Regions from separate parts of the Citrobacter sp. ANG330 genome, predicted to be linked through region 2. Evidence: predicted binding sites of a transcription regulator. Region 2 holds the regulator's gene; the other holds the start of a gene.
The links. Region 2 encodes LexA, which represses DNA repair genes until DNA is damaged. Its sites were predicted from a motif close to TNCTGTATGTACATACAGNA; they were not measured.

Region 1: sbmC (DNA gyrase inhibitor SbmC) is a predicted target of LexA. The motif match lies at 4,800-4,819, and genes of this name have one in related genera.

The regions. Positions count from the first base shown of each region.
Region 1 is NZ_JASJUI010000001.1:564,658-572,994, reverse strand. Features, by position in the region: gene QNN88_RS02975 (APC family permease) at 1-338, shown strand, start outside; gene tsuA (thiosulfate utilization transporter TsuA/YeeE) at 540-1,598, shown strand; gene tsuB (thiosulfate utilization sulfurtransferase TsuB/YeeD) at 1,614-1,841, shown strand; gene sbcB (exodeoxyribonuclease I) at 1,877-3,301, opposite strand; gene dacD (serine-type D-Ala-D-Ala carboxypeptidase DacD) at 3,541-4,713, shown strand; gene sbmC (DNA gyrase inhibitor SbmC) at 4,836-5,309, shown strand; gene QNN88_RS02945 (FUSC family protein) at 5,435-6,493, shown strand; gene QNN88_RS02940 (DUF496 family protein) at 6,653-6,988, shown strand; gene QNN88_RS02935 (L-threonine kinase) at 7,024-7,890, opposite strand; gene QNN88_RS02930 (acetate/propionate family kinase) at 7,982-8,337, opposite strand, start outside.
Region 2 is NZ_JASJUI010000009.1:54,396-62,732, reverse strand. Features, by position in the region: gene zur (zinc uptake transcriptional repressor Zur) at 26-541, shown strand; gene QNN88_RS18065 (CsbD family protein) at 627-836, opposite strand; gene dinF (MATE family efflux transporter DinF) at 968-2,293, opposite strand; gene lexA (transcriptional repressor LexA) at 2,379-2,987, opposite strand; gene QNN88_RS18050 (diacylglycerol kinase) at 3,110-3,478, opposite strand; gene plsB (glycerol-3-phosphate 1-O-acyltransferase PlsB) at 3,649-6,069, shown strand; gene ubiA (4-hydroxybenzoate octaprenyltransferase) at 6,185-7,057, opposite strand; gene ubiC (chorismate lyase) at 7,070-7,567, opposite strand; gene malM (maltose operon protein MalM) at 7,748-8,337, opposite strand, start outside.

The DNA.
Region 1 (8,337 bases), on a different contig from region 2:
TGGTGGGGGCAATTGCCCTGATGGCGATTGAATTCGACCTGGTGACGGCGACGGCGCTGATTAACTTCGGTGCGCTGGTGGCGTTTACTTTCGTGAACCTGTCTGTGATTTCACAGTTTTGGATCCGTGAAAAACGCAACAAGACGCTGAAAGACCACTTCAACTATCTGGTGCTGCCGGTTTGTGGCGCGCTGACCGTGGGCGCGCTGTGGATTAACCTGGAAGAAAGCTCTATGGTTCTGGGCCTGATCTGGGCCGGTATCGGGCTGGTGTATCTGGCTTGCGTGACCAAAAGCTTCCGCAACCCGGTGCCGCAGTACGAAGATATCGCACAGTAATTCGTAAAATTTGTAGACCCGGTAAGCGAAGCGTTACCGGGCAGGAAGCCGGAGTTTACCCTCCGGCTTTTTTTATGTTGTTGGTTTATTTCCTGTCATTATTCATAACTATTCGTTCTAAATTAGAGAATTTGGTTATTGGTTCCCCGCCGCGTGGTCAGGAATAATTTCCTGATGGATATTCTTCAGGCTAACTAATTTATGTTTTCAATGATTTTAAGCGGCGTGATCTGCGGCGCACTGCTGGGCTTTGTGATGCAGCGTGGTCGATTCTGTCTGACCGGCGGTTTCCGTGACATGTATATCGCCAAAAACAACCGCATGTTCTATGCGTTGCTGATCGCGATTTGCGTGCAGAGCATCGGGGCTTTTGCGCTGATCCAGGCCGGGGTGATCCGTTATGACGCCGGGGCATTCCCGTGGCTCGGTACCGTTGTCGGTGGCTATATCTTCGGGATTGGGATCGTCTATGCGGGTGGTTGTGCCACCGGAACCTGGTATCGTGCGGGTGAGGGCTTAATTGGTAGTTGGATCGCGCTGGCAACCTACATGGTGATGAGTGCGGTGATGCGTTCGCCTCATGCCAGCGGTTTGAACCAGACGCTAAAAACGTACAGCACGGAGCACAACTCCATTGCTGACACGCTGAACCTCTCCGTCTGGCCGCTGATTGCCGTCCTGCTGGTGGTGACGCTCTGGGTCGTCAGTAAAGAGCTGAAAAAGCCAAAGCTGAAAGTCGCCTCTTTACCGCCGCGTCGTACCGGGCTTGCACATATTCTGTTTGAAAAACGCTGGCATCCGTTCGTGACGGCGGTACTGATTGGCCTTATCGCGCTGCTGGCCTGGCCGCTGAGCGAAGCCACCGGGCGGATGTTTGGGCTCGGGATCACCTCGCCGACAGCTAACATTTTGCAGTTCCTGGTGGCGGGAGACAGCAAATTCCTCAACTGGGGCGTGTTCCTGGTGCTGGGTATTTTCCTCGGCTCGTTCATCGCGGCAAAAGCCAGTCGTGAATTCCGCGTGCGGGCCGCCGATGCAGCAACCACGTTGCGCAGCGGCTTCGGTGGCTTACTGATGGGGTTCGGCGCCAGTATTGCCGGTGGCTGCTCTATCGGTAATGGGCTGGTGATGACGGCGATGATGACCTGGCAGGGCTGGATTGGCCTGGTATTTATGATCCTCGGCGTCTGGACCGCGTCGTGGATTGTGTTTGTTCGACCGCAGCGTAAAGCCCGTCTGGCAACCGCTGCGGCAAATTAAGCGTAAGGATTAATGATGGCGATTAAAAAACTGGACGTGGTCACGCAGGTTTGCCCGTTTCCACTGATTGAAGCAAAAGCCGCGCTGGCTGAAATGGCGAGCGGTGACGAACTGGTGATTGAGTTTGACTGCACCCAGGCGACCGAAGCGATCCCTCAGTGGGCGGCGGAAGAAGGGCATGCGATTACGGATTATCAGCAGGTTGGCGATGCCGCCTGGAGCATCACCGTTCAGAAAGCGTGATAACAGGCCCTCCGCCGTGGCGCGGAGGGCGAATCTCAGACGATCTCTTCCGCGTACTGCCACAGCGCCTTCAGCAGCGTCTGCTTCTCTTTATCATCCGCATATTCCTGATACAACATCTGCAACTCGTCGGCGTAGCGCTGTAAATATTCCGGCGTAAAGACCTGGCGGCGATGTTCCAGCCAGCGCTGTTGCTCTGCTTCATCCAGCGTGCCGGGGTAATTACGCGCCCGGTAGTTGAACAGCAGTTTCTCAATACGTGGATCGACAAAGGTAATATCCAGCGCCGGCAGGTTTTGCGGATCGGTTTCCAGCACTATCTTCATTGCCGCACGGTCAGCATCGCTAAAGAAGCCGTTATAAAGTTGGGCATCAACGTTGTCGGACGGCGTGAATGGTTCGGCTTCGGCAAAGATGGCGACCACTTTGTCACGCACCTGCGGATTTTCACGCAGAACTTTCAGATTATCGAGACAGTGCTGGCGATTAATCCCCAGACGATCGGCATCTTGCGGGCGCAGCGTGTTCGCCTGTGCCAGCACCGGGCATTTGTTGATATGTACCAGCTTCAGCGGCACGGCGGCGTTATCGCCCAGATCGGCTTTGGCGGTGTACAGACGTTCACGCAGGGTGTCGCTGTCCAGTTCCAGCAGCGGCGAAATATCCCCGGCTAAATCCACCATAATCACCGCGTTACGGTTATCCGGATGCCACGCCAGCGGCGCAACCCAACTGGTGTTGCCGCGCCATGCGCCAAACATGCCGGAGACATGCACCAGCGGCTTCATTTGCGGCACATCAATCAACGCGGCCAGCTTGTGTTTGCTACGGTGTGTATAGAGATACTCAAACAGACGCGGCTGCTGTGCCTTCACCCGTTGTGCCATCGCAATGGTGGCGTACACATCCGCCATCGCATCGTGCGCATTGCTGTGTTCGATACCGTTCGCTTTCGTCAGATGCTCCAGGCGAAAACTGGGAAGACCCTCGTCATTTTCCGGCCAGTTGATGCCTTCCGGGCGAAGGGCGTAGCAGGCACGCATCACATCGAGCAGATCCCAGCGCGAATTATCATGCTGCCAGCTCCAGGCATAAGGATCGTAGAAGTTGCGATACAGTACGTTACGAGTGACTTCGTCGTCGAAACGTACGTTGTTGTAACCGATGATGCAGGTGTTGGGCACGGTAAACAGCGCGTGGATCCGCGCAGCAAACGCAGCTTCATTCTCGCCTTTCTCACGCGCTTCCTGGGGGGTTATCCCGGTGACCATCACCGCGCCTGGCTGGGGCAAATAGTCGTCCGCCGGTTTGCAGTAAAAGACCTCAGGCTCGCCGATGACGTTGAACTCGCTGTCGGTCCGCAGGGCGGCAAATTGCGCAGGCCTGTCGAGCGCCGGATGCGTGCCAAAGGTTTCGTAATCGTGAAAGAGAAAGGTGGGTTGCTGCTTGCCGTCATTCATAAATAAGTGGGTTCCGTGACTTCTGGTTACGCGCTGCCTCGACAGCACAGAGTAGCAAAGTTCGGCGAGGTAATCAGCCAGACCCGCAGAGAAGAAACAAAGAAAGTGAGTGAGGATAAGTTGCGGTGGATCAATCAGACAGGAGATAACGTGCTGTAAGTCACATTTCCTTGCAATTAATCCCTGTTCGTTTATCAAGAATTCCGTAAAAAGGACGGCTCTTTTGTATACCTGAGGACATGCTGTTGAAACCCCGTCTGTTTATTGCCGCTTCTTTACTCGCGATGCATCTCTCTTCTGCCCTTGCTGCCGGTACGGCTGACTTTGCGCCACCACCACCGGTCATCGAAGCCAGCTCCTGGGTGCTAATGGATTACACTACGGGGCAAATTCTCACGGCGGGTAATGAGCATCAGCAGCGCAATCCTGCCAGCCTGACCAAGCTGATGACCGGTTACGTGGTCGATCGCGCCATTGACAGCCATCGCATCACACCCGATGACATCGTGACGGTGGGGCGCGACGCGTGGGCAAAGGATAATCCGGTTTTTGTTGGCTCTTCGCTGATGTTCCTGAAGGAAGGCGATCGGGTTTCCGTGCGCGATTTAAGCCGTGGGCTGATTGTTGATTCCGGTAACGACGCCTGCGTAGCGCTGGCGGATTACATCGCCGGTGGGCAGCCGCAGTTTGTCGCGATGATGAATAATTACGTGAAGAAGCTCAATCTGCAGGATACCCATTTTGAAACGGTTCACGGTCTGGATGCACCCGGCCAGCACAGTTCAGCTTACGATCTGGCGGTATTGTCGCGGGCGATCATTCACGGTGAGCCGGCGTTTTATCACATGTACAGTGAGAAAAGCCTCACCTGGAACGGCATTACCCAGCAAAACCGTAACGGACTGCTGTGGGACAAAACCCTGAACGTGGATGGGCTGAAAACCGGGCACACCTCAGGCGCGGGGTTCAATTTGATTGCTTCTGCGGTGGACGGTCAGCGCCGGCTGATTGCCGTGGTGATGGGGGCGAATAGCCCAAAAGGGCGCGAGGATCAGGCACGCAAACTGCTGCGCTGGGGACAACAACATTTCGACACGGTGCAAATCCTGCGCAGCGGAAAACAGGTTGGGATGGAGCGCATCTGGTACGGCGATAAAGAGAACATCGCGTTGGGTACGGAACACGATTTCTGGATGGCCCTGCCGAAGGCGGAACTGCCGAACATCAAAGCGAAGTACATTCTGGATAAGAAGGAACTGGAAGCCCCACTTGCCGCGCATCAACGGGTCGGGGAAATTGAACTCTACGACCGCGACAAACTGGTCGCCCACTGGCCTCTGGTGACGCTGGAGGCGGTGGGTAAGGGCGGCGTTTTCTCCCGTCTGAGTGATTATTTTCATCATAAAGCCTGACGATTTCTGGCAGGAGACTGGCAGGAATTCGGCTCTGCTCACATAATAATCACAAATTTCTTGTGGCTTTTATTTGGGCGTAGTTACACTGTATATAAATACAGTGTAACAATGGAGGCAACATGAACTACGAGATCAGAAACGCAGAGAAGCGCACCGTTGCAGGTTTCCACCTGGTGGGCCCGTGGGAGCAAACGGTGAAACAAGGCTTCGATCAGCTGATGATGTGGGTGGATGGCAAACAGGTTGTGGCGCAGGAGTGGATCGCCGTTTACTTCGACAATCCGGATGAAGTGCCCGCCGAAAAATTGCGCTGTAGTACGGTCGTTTCTGTGCCCGCTGATTTTGTCATACCGGAAAACAGCGAAGGCGTGACGCTCAGCGAAATCGAAGGCGGTCAATATGCGACGGCGGTTGCGCGCGTCGACAATAATGATTTTGCGACGCCGTGGAATCTGTTTTTCAATAGCCTGATGCAGGACAAGTCATATGAAATGGCGTGCAAACCCTGCTTTGAAGTCTATCTGAATAACGGTTGCGAGGACGGTTACTGGGATATCGAGATGTATATTGCAGTGCAACCTGCCATGAAGTAAGCATAAAACCAGGCGGACCGGCGATGAGCGACTACGCTTAGCGAGATGGCCTGTCCGCCACAGTGATCTTCTGTGCGGAAAAACAGGTACAATCTGCTTTTGTCTTTGCCTGACGGAGTGCATAAGTGCGTGCCGACAAGTCACTGAGTCCATTTGAGATCCGCCTGTATCGCCATTACCGCGTTGTGCATGGTATTCGCATCGCGCTGGCGTTCATCCTGACCTTTTTACTTGTTCGCCTGTTTGACATTCCGGAAGGGACATGGCCCTTGATTACTCTGGTGGTGATCATGGGGCCCATTTCGTTCTGGGGGAACGTGGTTCCCCGTGCGTATGAGCGGATTGGCGGTACGATCCTCGGGTCTGTTCTGGGTCTGGTGGCGCTGCGTCTTGAGCTATTCTCATTGCCGCTGATGCTGCTCTGGTGTGCGGTGGCCATGTTTCTGTGCGGATGGCTCGCGTTAGGGAAAAAACCGTATCAGGCGCTCTTGATTGGCATCACGCTGGCCGTTGTGGTGGGCGCGCCCGCTGGCGATATGGAGACCGCACTCTGGCGCGGTGGCGATGTCATTCTGGGTTCGCTCCTCGCGATGCTGTTCACCGGCATCTGGCCGCAGCGCGCCTTCATTCACTGGCGCATCCAACTGGCACACTGCGTGACGGCCTATAACCGGGTGTATCAGGCTGCGCTATCGCCCAATTTACTCGAACGCCCGCGTCTGGAAAAACATCTGCAACAGTTGCTGAGCGACGTGGTGAAAATGCGTGGCCTTATTACGCCGGCGAGCAAAGAGACACGTATCCAAAAATCCATTTTCGAAGCCATTCAGACCATCAATCGCAATCTGGTCTGCATGCTCGAATTGCAGATCAATGCGCTGTGGGCGACCCGTGAAAGCCATTTCGTCATGCTCAACGCCCATACGCTGCGGGAAACACAGCAAATAACCCAGCAGGCGCTCCTGACGATTGCCCATGCGCTGTTTGAAGGTAATCCGCAGCCGATTCTCGCGAACAGCGAAAAACTGAACGAGACCGTTAACGAGCTGCGCACGCTGATCCGTCAGCACGATGAGCACAATGTGGCTGAAACGCCGATTCATGGCTATGTCTGGCTAAGCCTGGAAACCGCCCGTCAACTGGAGCTGCTGTCGCATCTTATCTGCCGCGCACTGCGCAAATAAAAAGCGGATAAGGAGAATACGACGGGGTTGCTTCGATTCAGCAAGGAATAAGGGTATGATGGCGATAAGAATGAAGCCATTGTCATTTGTGGCTACGAAAAGTAATGTTAGCCCTATCGTTTAAACGAATCCGACTCTCACATTATTAGGGGTGTAAAAATGGAAACTACCAAGCCATCTTTCCAGGACGTGCTGGAATTTGTCCGTCTGTTCCGTCGTAAAAACAAACTGCAGCGTGAAATCCAGGACGTTGAGAAAAAGATCCGTGATAACCAGAAACGTGTTCTGCTGCTGGACAACCTGAGCGATTATATTAAGCCGGGCATGAGCGTTGAAGCTATTCAGGGCATCATCGCCAGCATGAAAAGCGACTATGAAGATCGCGTGGATGACTACATCATCAAAAATGCGGAGATCTCCAAAGAACGTCGCGACATCTCCAAAAAGCTGAAAGCGATGGGCGAAATGAAAAACGGCGACGCGAAAGCAGAGTAACGTTTTGCCCGCAGTGAGGATCCGTTATGCGATCCTCACTGAGGTTGTACGCCACCGCTGACCATCCGCAATAAGTGCTGTTCCGGCCAGTGTTCGGTCAGTTGGTTTCTCGTCAGTAGCCACTTAACGTACTCCACATCGTGTCGCTGCCTGTCGAGCATCAGTCCGACGACGCTGCCGCTGTGCGCCACGTTCACGCCGTATAAATCACACTCTTCAACCAGCGACAATAGCGCGTCGAAATCCGGTTTCGGCAACAGCATCTGGCTGGCGATGGCGCTCAGCGTCGCGGCTTCTCCCATCCGATAAGGATTCTGCTGCGCACAGGCTTCCTGCACTTTTTCCCATGCTCGCTTCAGCGCAGGCGCGCCAGCCTGCAAACCGGCTTGCCGGGGAATGCGGTGATAATCTGCGGTGCGTAAGGTTTGCGGGCTTTCCAGCACGAGGAGATCAAGCGCTGGTTGAGAATGACAGGGAATTTGCGTTGACGCGTCGTTGTGGTCAAACAGCGTCAGTTGCTGAAAAACGGTGCTGTCAGTGGGTTCCAGCGAGACGCAAAGCTGCGCGAGCGTAGTTTCATCCAGTTCATGGCCCAGATGATGCGCGGTGGCGACGGCGGTCGCGGCGATATCCGCTGTACTGCTGGCCATGCCTTTGGCAATAGGAATGGTTGAATGGATCGAAACACGGATATCCTGGCTCAGGTGAGCGGGGTAGTCCCAGTGTGCAAGAAGTTGGTTAACCATCGCCCGTGAAAGAGGGCGCTCATCGGCTAAAGGGGAACCGGTACTGACCTCAACGGTGCTGTACCAGTCAACCGGGCAGGAGACCAGTTTCTCGCTGCCCATAATCCAGCCCTGAATAAGTTCTCCGCACGATGCGGGGCACTGCGCAACAGCCACGTTATCACCTTTCTGCTCAGCAATCCTGGGCGCATAGTGTCATGGCGATTGCGCTATTACCATGATTTGCCGCAATTTGCGCGGTGCGAACTCAGGCCGACACGGCTAAAGTTTCTGATTCTGCGAGAGCAATCCGCATCACGTCCTGGGCTATCATCAACTCTTCGTTGGTATTGATCACCGCTACTTTAACGAGTGCGTTTTCCGCCTGAATAAAAGTTGCATTCCGTTGGTTTTTCTCTTCGTCTACGATAAGCCCGAGGAAGTGCAGATTCTGGCAGATAGCCGCTCTGGCGCGGGCCGAGTTTTCTCCGATTCCCCCGGTAAACACCAGCGCATCCAGCCCCCCCATCTGCATGATATAGCTGCCAATCGTGGCGCGTATACGCTCCGCAAACAGCGACAGAGCGAGCGTTGCGCGAGGATTTCCGTTGTCGGCGGCCTGCT
Region 2 (8,337 bases):
TATCCCACACAATCCGAGGTGCCTGATGGAAAAGACCACAACGCAAGAGTTGCTGGCGCAAGCTGAAAAACTGTGCGCGCAACGCAATGTGCGCCTGACCCCACAGCGCCTCGAAGTGTTGCGTCTGATGAGCCTGCAAGAAGGGGCGATTAGCGCTTACGATCTGCTGGATTTACTGCGTGAATCAGAACCGCAGGCCAAGCCGCCAACGGTCTATCGCGCACTGGATTTCCTGCTTGAACAAGGGTTTGTACATAAGGTCGAATCCACCAACAGCTATGTTTTGTGCTATCTGTTCGATCAGCCAACCCATACTTCTGCGATGTTTATCTGCGACCGCTGCGGTGCAGTGAAGGAAGAGTGTGCGGAAGGCGTGGAAGACATTATGCATACGCTGGCGGCGAAGATGGGATTTGCCCTGCGCCACAATGTGATTGAAGCACATGGATTATGTTCAGCGTGCGTGGAAGTTGAGGCTTGTCGTCACCCTGACGAGTGTCAGCACGATCATACCATTCAGGTGAAAAAGAAACCGCGCTAACAATCTGAGCGGCAAACGCTGCCGCTCAAAGCATTAAAGCAAACAGTGGGGAGTACATCCTTGTACTTTTCGGGCAGGAGTCGATTTACCAGCGGTAGTCGTTACGGGTTTCCCAGTCACCGACCTCTTTTTCCGCCTGATCTTTTGCGTAGCCGTAACGTTCCTGGATTTTACCTACCAGTTGGTCACGTTTACCTTCAATGACCGTCATATCATCGTCGGTCAGTTTGCCCCATTGCTCTTTCACTTTACCTTTGAGTTGCTTCCAGTTACCACCGGCTTCGTCTTTATTCATCATAAAGTCCTCTTCATTAGGTTGTGAATAGCGAGTCTGTATCATCCAACGTCGTTACGTTTTCTGCTGGACGTGATATTAAGTGTAGTCAGGGATTCTGGGTTCGATTCACTATTCAGAATTTTTAACCGTTACGCTGCCGAAAACCAGGTGCCGTTTCGCCAGTGGCGCCGCCAGATGAAGGCTAAAGAGAGGCCACGCAGCGCCAGAAATACCGCCAGCGCCAGCCACAAACCATGATTCCCCAGCGCGGGTAACGCCAATAGCGTCAGCGCAAATCCGGCAGCAGCTACCGCCATGCTGTTGCGCATTTCAGCCGCCCGCGTGGCACCGATAAACATGCCATCCAGCAGATAGCACCAGACGCCGACCAGAGGCAAAATCACCTGCCAGAGCAGATAGCGATCGGCCAGTTGCTGGATTTGCGGCAGTGAGGTGAGCAACGCGACAATCTGTTCGCCCGCCAGCAGATAGACCAGTGAAAACAGGAGCGCCACAATGCCGGACTGGCGGCACGCCGCCCGCCAGACTTCCAGTAACTGACTGCCGTCGCGAGCGCCATAAGCCTGGCCGGAATGCGCTTCCACGGCGTAGGCAAAGCCATCCAATGCATAAGCCGTAAACGTCAGCAACGTCATGAGCACGGCGTTGACGGCGATGATATCGCTGCCAAGCCTTGCGCCAAGTACAGTGATAGCGCCAAAGCAGAGTTGCAGAAGCAACGAACGCAGCATGATGTCGCGATTGAGCGCCAGAAGCCGGCGAATATTCCCGCGCCAGGCCTGTTTGAGCATGGAAAATGAAACACCGCGCAGACGCAGCACCTTACGTACCATCAACAGACCGATCAGCAACGTCGCATATTCTGCGATCACCGTTGCCAGTGCGGCCCCTTGCACGTTCATGTGCAGCCCCATCACCAGCCAGAGATCGAGCACAATGTTCAGGATATTGCCAACAACCAGCAGGATCACCGGCGCACGCGCATACTGTACGCCCAGTAACCAGCCGAGCAGGACCAGATTCGCCAGCGAGGCTGGAGCGCTCAGCCAGCGAATCGCCAGAAACCGCCGGGCCTGCTCCAGCACCGCTTCACTACCGCCGACAATGTGCAGCGCCAGGTCAATAATCGGCGTGCGAAACAGTGCAATCAAGGCTCCCGCGCCCAGCGCCAGAATCAGCGGTTGTACCAGCGCACGCGCCAGCGCCTGAGGATCCTTCGCACCGAACGCCTGCGCCGTCAGTCCGGTAGTGCTCATGCGTAAAAAGAGCAACAGCATGAACAGAAAACTGGTTGCGGTTGCGCCTACTGCCACACCGCCGAGATAGACGGGGCTGTCCAGATGTCCAATGACCGCCGTATCCACCAGTCCCAGCAACGGAACCGTAATATTGGAGAAAATCATGGGTAAGGCGAGGCGCCAGAGTGCTTTGTCAGCAGAAGCAAAAAACGGCATGGAGACGAGCCTGAGAAGAGGTCATAACGAGAGTGGTGAGAGTGCCGGATAACGGCGTAAACGCCTTATCCGGCCTACAGAAATACTACAGCCATTCACCATTACGGATGACGCCAACGGCCAATCCTTCGATGGTAAAATTCTGTTCGCGAAGGTCAACCAGGATCGGTTTAAATTCGCTGTTTTCGGGCAGCAGTTCTACTTTATTGCCCTGTTTTTTCAGGCGCTTGACCGTCACTTCGTCATCGATACGCGCCACCACCACCTGGCCGTTACGCACGTCCTGGGTTTTGTGTACCGCCAGCAAATCGCCATCCATAATGCCGATGTCTTTCATCGACATTCCGCTGACGCGCAGCAGGAAATCGGCATTCGGCTTAAACAGCGACGGATCAACCTGATAATGGCCTTCGATGTGCTGCTGTGCCAGCAGCGGTTCACCCGCCGCTACGCGACCGATGAGCGGTAAGCCCTCTTCTTCTTCCTGCAACAGTCGAATGCCGCGTGAAGCGCCAGAGACGATTTCAATCGCACCTTTACGCGCCAGCGCTTTCAGGTGTTCTTCAGCCGCGTTTGGGGAACGGAACCCCAAACGCTGCGCGATCTCCGCACGCGTCGGTGGCATACCTGTCTGGCTGATGTGATCCCGAATGAGATCAAACACCTCTTGTTGCCTGGCCGTTAACGCTTTCATTCCGCCCCCTGGGTGTATATACAGTTATGCTGTGAGTATATACAGCTAAAGGTGATTTTGGAACCACAAACTGCACATTCAACAGCAGATTTAACCGGTTATGGAATCAGGGTCGAAAAACCTTAGCGAAAATGTGACCACAGCAGGAGACCCCAGGTGATCAACGCCACAATGATTGAGAGCAGCACCGCAGCCGATCCCATATCTTTAGCGCGACCAGAGAGCTCGTGATAATCAGAGCCGATACGGTCCACCACGGCCTCAATGGCGCTGTTGAGAATTTCAACAATCATGACCAGCATGACGGAGCCTATCAGCAGTACGCGCGTAATGGCATCCACATCCAGCCAGCAGGCGACCGCCACGGCCAACAACACCGCTATGCTTTCCTGACGGAACGCCGCCTCGTTAATCCACGCGGCGCGAAAACCTTTCCAGGAATAGCCTGCCGCTTTGATAATTCGGGTGAATCCAGTGGTATTATTAGCCATTAAAAGAACCTTTTTACATTATTGGCGTCAATGACATTGTCTTGTTAACTCATGTGATTCGAGTAACGGCAACGCGGCGCGAAGTATGACGGGATACACCAGAAATTCACATGACTTTCTGATATCCTTGCATCGCAATTGCATTATTAACCAGAGGCTTTACATCGTTTATGTCCGGCTGGCCACGAATTTACTACAAAATCCTGAATTTACCATTAAGCGTACTGGTAAAAAGTAAGTCTATTCCGGCAGATCCTGCCCCGGAATTGGGACTCGATACCTCTCGTCCAATTATGTACGTTTTACCGTACAACTCCAAAGCGGACTTGCTGACCCTGCGAGCGCAATGTCTGGCGCACGATCTCCCCGACCCGTTAGAGCCGCTGGAGATCGATGGCACACAGTTGCCGCGCTATGTGTTCATTCACGGCGGTCCGCGTGTCTTCACTTATTACACGCCGAAAGAAGAGTCCATCAAGCTGTTCCATAACTATCTCGACCTGCACCGCAGCAACCCGGATCTGGATGTGCAAATGGTGCCGGTATCGGTGATGTTTGGACGCTCTCCGGGCCGTGAAAAAGGTGAAGTGAACCCGCCGCTGCGCATGCTTAACGGCATACAGAAGTTCTTTGCCGTCTCCTGGCTTGGCCGCGACAGCTTTGTCCGCTTCTCGCCTTCCGTCTCTCTGCGCCGAATGGCCGATGAGCACGGCACGGATAAAACCATCGCGCAGAAACTGGCGCGCGTGGCGCGTATGCACTTCGCCCGTCAGCGCCTGGCCGCTGTGGGGCCGCGCCTGCCTGCGCGTCAGGATCTCTTCAACAAGCTGCTGGCGTCCAAAGCAATTGCCCGTGCGGTAGAAGATGAAGCGCGCAGCAAAAAAATCTCCCATGAAAAGGCGCAGCAAAACGCGATTGCGCTGATGGAAGAGATCGCCGCCAACTTCTCTTACGAGATGATTCGCCTGACCGACCGTATTCTGGGCTTCACCTGGAACCGGCTGTATCAGGGGATTAACGTTCACAACGCGGAGCGCGTCCGGCAACTGGCGCACGACGGGCACGAAATTGTCTATGTGCCCTGCCACCGCAGCCATATGGACTATCTGCTGCTTTCGTACGTGTTATACCACCAGGGGCTGGTGCCGCCGCACATCGCTGCAGGTATCAACCTGAACTTCTGGCCGGCAGGTCCGATCTTCCGCCGCCTGGGCGCCTTCTTTATTCGTCGTACCTTTAAGGGCAATAAGCTCTATTCCACGGTTTTCCGTGAGTATCTGGGCGAACTGTTCAGTCGTGGCTACTCGGTTGAATACTTTGTCGAAGGCGGGCGTTCCCGTACCGGTCGTCTGCTGGATCCGAAAACCGGCACGCTGTCGATGACCATTCAGGCGATGTTGCGCGGCGGCACCCGTCCGATCACCCTGGTGCCGATTTACATCGGTTACGAACACGTGATGGAAGTGGGAACCTATGCCAAAGAGCTGCGCGGCGCGACTAAAGAGAAAGAAAGCCTGCCGCAGATGCTGCGTGGCCTGAGCAAGCTGCGTAATCTCGGCCAGGGCTACGTTAACTTTGGCGAGCCGATGCCGCTGATGACGTACCTGAATCACCACGTGCCGGAGTGGCGCGAGTCAATCGATCCTATCGAAGCAATACGTCCGGCCTGGCTGACGCCAACGGTAAACGGGATTGCAGCAGAGCTGATGGTGCGTATTAACAACGCGGGTGCGGCGAACGCCATGAACCTGTGTTGCACCGCGCTGTTAGCCTCTCGCCAGCGTTCGCTGACCCGCGAGCAGTTGACGGAACAACTCAACTGCTATTTGGATCTGATGCGCAATGTGCCGTATTCCACCGACTCCACGGTCCCATCTGTCAGCGCCAGCGATCTTATCGATCATGCGCTACAAATGAACAAGTTTGAAGTCGAGAAGGATACCATTGGCGATATCATCATTCTGCCGCGCGAGCAGGCGGTTCTGATGACCTACTATCGCAATAACATCGCGCATATGCTGGTGCTGCCGTCACTGATGGCGGCGATCGTCACCCAGCATCGTCATATTTCCCGCGAAGCGTTACTGGAACACGTTGACGTGCTGTATCCGATGCTGAAAGCCGAGCTATTCCTGCGCTGGGAGCGCGATGAACTGGCTGGCGTGATTGATGCCCTGGCAGCAGAGATGCAGCGTCAGGGGCTGATAACGGTTCAGGATGCAGAACTGCATATCAACCCGGCTCATTCCCGTACGCTGCAACTGCTGGCCGCAGGGGCGCGCGAAACACTGCAGCGTTATGCCATCACCTTCTGGCTGCTGAGCGCCAACCCGTCGATTAACCGCGGGACGCTGGAGAAAGAGAGCCGCACCGTGGCGCAGCGTCTGTCCGTGTTGCACGGCATTAACGCACCGGAATTCTTCGACAAGGCGGTGTTCAGCTCACTGGTGCTGACCCTGCGTGACGAGGGTTACATCAGCGATACCGGCAATGCGGAGCCGGGCGAAACGATGAAGGTGTATCAGATGCTGGCGGAACTGATCACGTCGGATGTACGCCTCACCATCGAGAGCGCAACGCAGAGCGAGTAATGCAGAGAAAAGCCGGTCAAGATGACCGGCTTTTTTATGTCAGATTGCCGGATGGCGGCGTTCCGCCTGATCCGGCCTACAGTTTGGTAAGCGCAGCGCCATCGGGCAAGATGCTTTATAAATGCCAGTAACTCATCGCCAGACCGATAAACAACACCAGCCCGACGTAGTTATTATTCATAAACGCTTTAAAGCAGGCTTCGCGCTCGCGGTTGGCAATCAGTTTCTGTTGATAAACAAACAGCGCGCCAGCGACCAGCACAGACCAGTAATAACCCAGCCCCAGACCATTCAGCCAGCCGATCAGCGCCATCAGCGCCATCACGCCCACCTGTAAAATACCGATGATCAGCTTGTCATGTTCGCCAAACAGAATGGCGGTCGATTTAATGCCGATTTTCAGATCGTCATCGCGGTCAACCATCGCGTATTGGGTATCGTAGGCCACCGCCCACAGAATGTTTGCCAGGAACATCAGCCAGCAGCTCAACGGCACCGACTCACTCACCGCCGCAAAGGCCATCGGGATTGACCAGCCAAACGCCGCCCCCAGCACCACCTGCGGCAGGTGGGTGTAACGCTTCATAAACGGATAGACCCACGCCAGAGCCAGTGCTGCAACCGACAGCAATATGGTCATGGTGTTGAGCGTTAATACCAGCAGAAAAGCGAGCAGTACCAGCACCACAAACAGTGTCCGGGCCTCTTTTTCCGTCACCGCGCCGCTGGGCAACGGGCGGTTCGCCGTGCGTTTAACATGCCCGTCGAATTTGCGATCGGCATAGTCATTGACCACGCACCCAGCGGCACGCATCAGCCAGACTCCAGCGACAAACACCGCCAGAATCCACAGTTGGGGGACGCCAGGGGTTGCCACCCATAACGCCCACAGCGTTGGCCAGAGCAACAACAAGGCGCCGATGGGCTTATCCGTACGCATCAAGCGGTGAAACGCCAGTAGCTTATTCTGCGTCAGACTCCACTCCATTTTATTTTCCTCTTAGTACAACGGCGATGCAGGTAAAAACAGTTCGGTCAGCATCAGCGGCTTACCGCTCAAACGTAGTCGGGAACGGCGTCCCCACAGTCCCGCATCACAACCAATCTCAATAAAATCTCGGGTCAACGTCGATGATGTAAACAGATAACGCCCCAGCGGGGTCTTGCCCAAATTTTGTAAGGCAAGTTCGGGGCCAGACAGCGTGGATTCAGGCACCACGGTTCGTCCGGCTAACCAGGGTTCACTATCGGCACAGAGCAAGATTTCGCGCAGCCAGTAGCGGGATTCTTTTGGCAGTCGCGTTAGCTCTTCCACCACGTCGTTTTGACCGACAAAACCTTCCCTGATCAGTGTCACAGTGACCCGTTTTCCCTGCTGCTCAAAACGTTTTGTCATGGAATCTTCCAGTAGCAGCCAGTCGAGCTGTTCTGGGTCCAGAGCGGGGATCTCTTCAAAATAGCGCAGCGCACGCAGTTGCGTTAACGCGGGGTGTGACATGCCTGACTCTCCGTTTCATAACTGAAAGGCATTGTATCGCAGAAAAGTGCTTACGGGAGATGGAAACATAATTAAGTGATCTGTTGCGCAACAGAAACGTAACAAATCGCAGGAAATGCTAAAAAAAAGGTGCGCCAGAAGACGCACCAGTTGTTGCAAATCAGCAATGTGGGGAGAAGATTACCCCTTGCCTTTTACACTGCTGATAAAGGTGGAACGGGCAGATGTCGATCCCAGACGTTCAGCTTCATCAAGCAGTTTCAGCGCTTTATCAACGTCGCCTTTGGCGACGGCGTCTTTAATCGCTTTGTTAAAGTAGCTTTCGGTGTCGTTCAACATCGGCTCGCTTTTCTTCGCGGGCGCAGGTGCCGCCACCGGCGCAGCAACCGGTGCCGCGTAGGTCGGTGCAGGTGCGGCAGTGTTACCCACCGTCACCGGACCCGGGCCGGAAGAACCAAACAGTGGCCCTACCAGCACGCTGGAACTGCTGTTGGTTTTCACTTTCAGCTTCAGCAGGCCGTCGGTGGTATGGCGGGCGATCGGGTCCGGGATATCCGGCACGGAGTTACCCACGCCTTTGGCATAGGCTTTCGCCGGATCGAGCAGTTTGGTGGTCTGCTGGAGATCTTTCTCGGTCGTAAAGACCAGAACATAGAGCTTCTGCTGCCCCAGCGCTGGCGTCAGGCGCATCACCCCTTCCAGACGATCCGCGCTCATTACGCCCGGCTCCTGGTAGGTGAAATAGCTGCTGGGGAAGAAGGCAGAAGGCG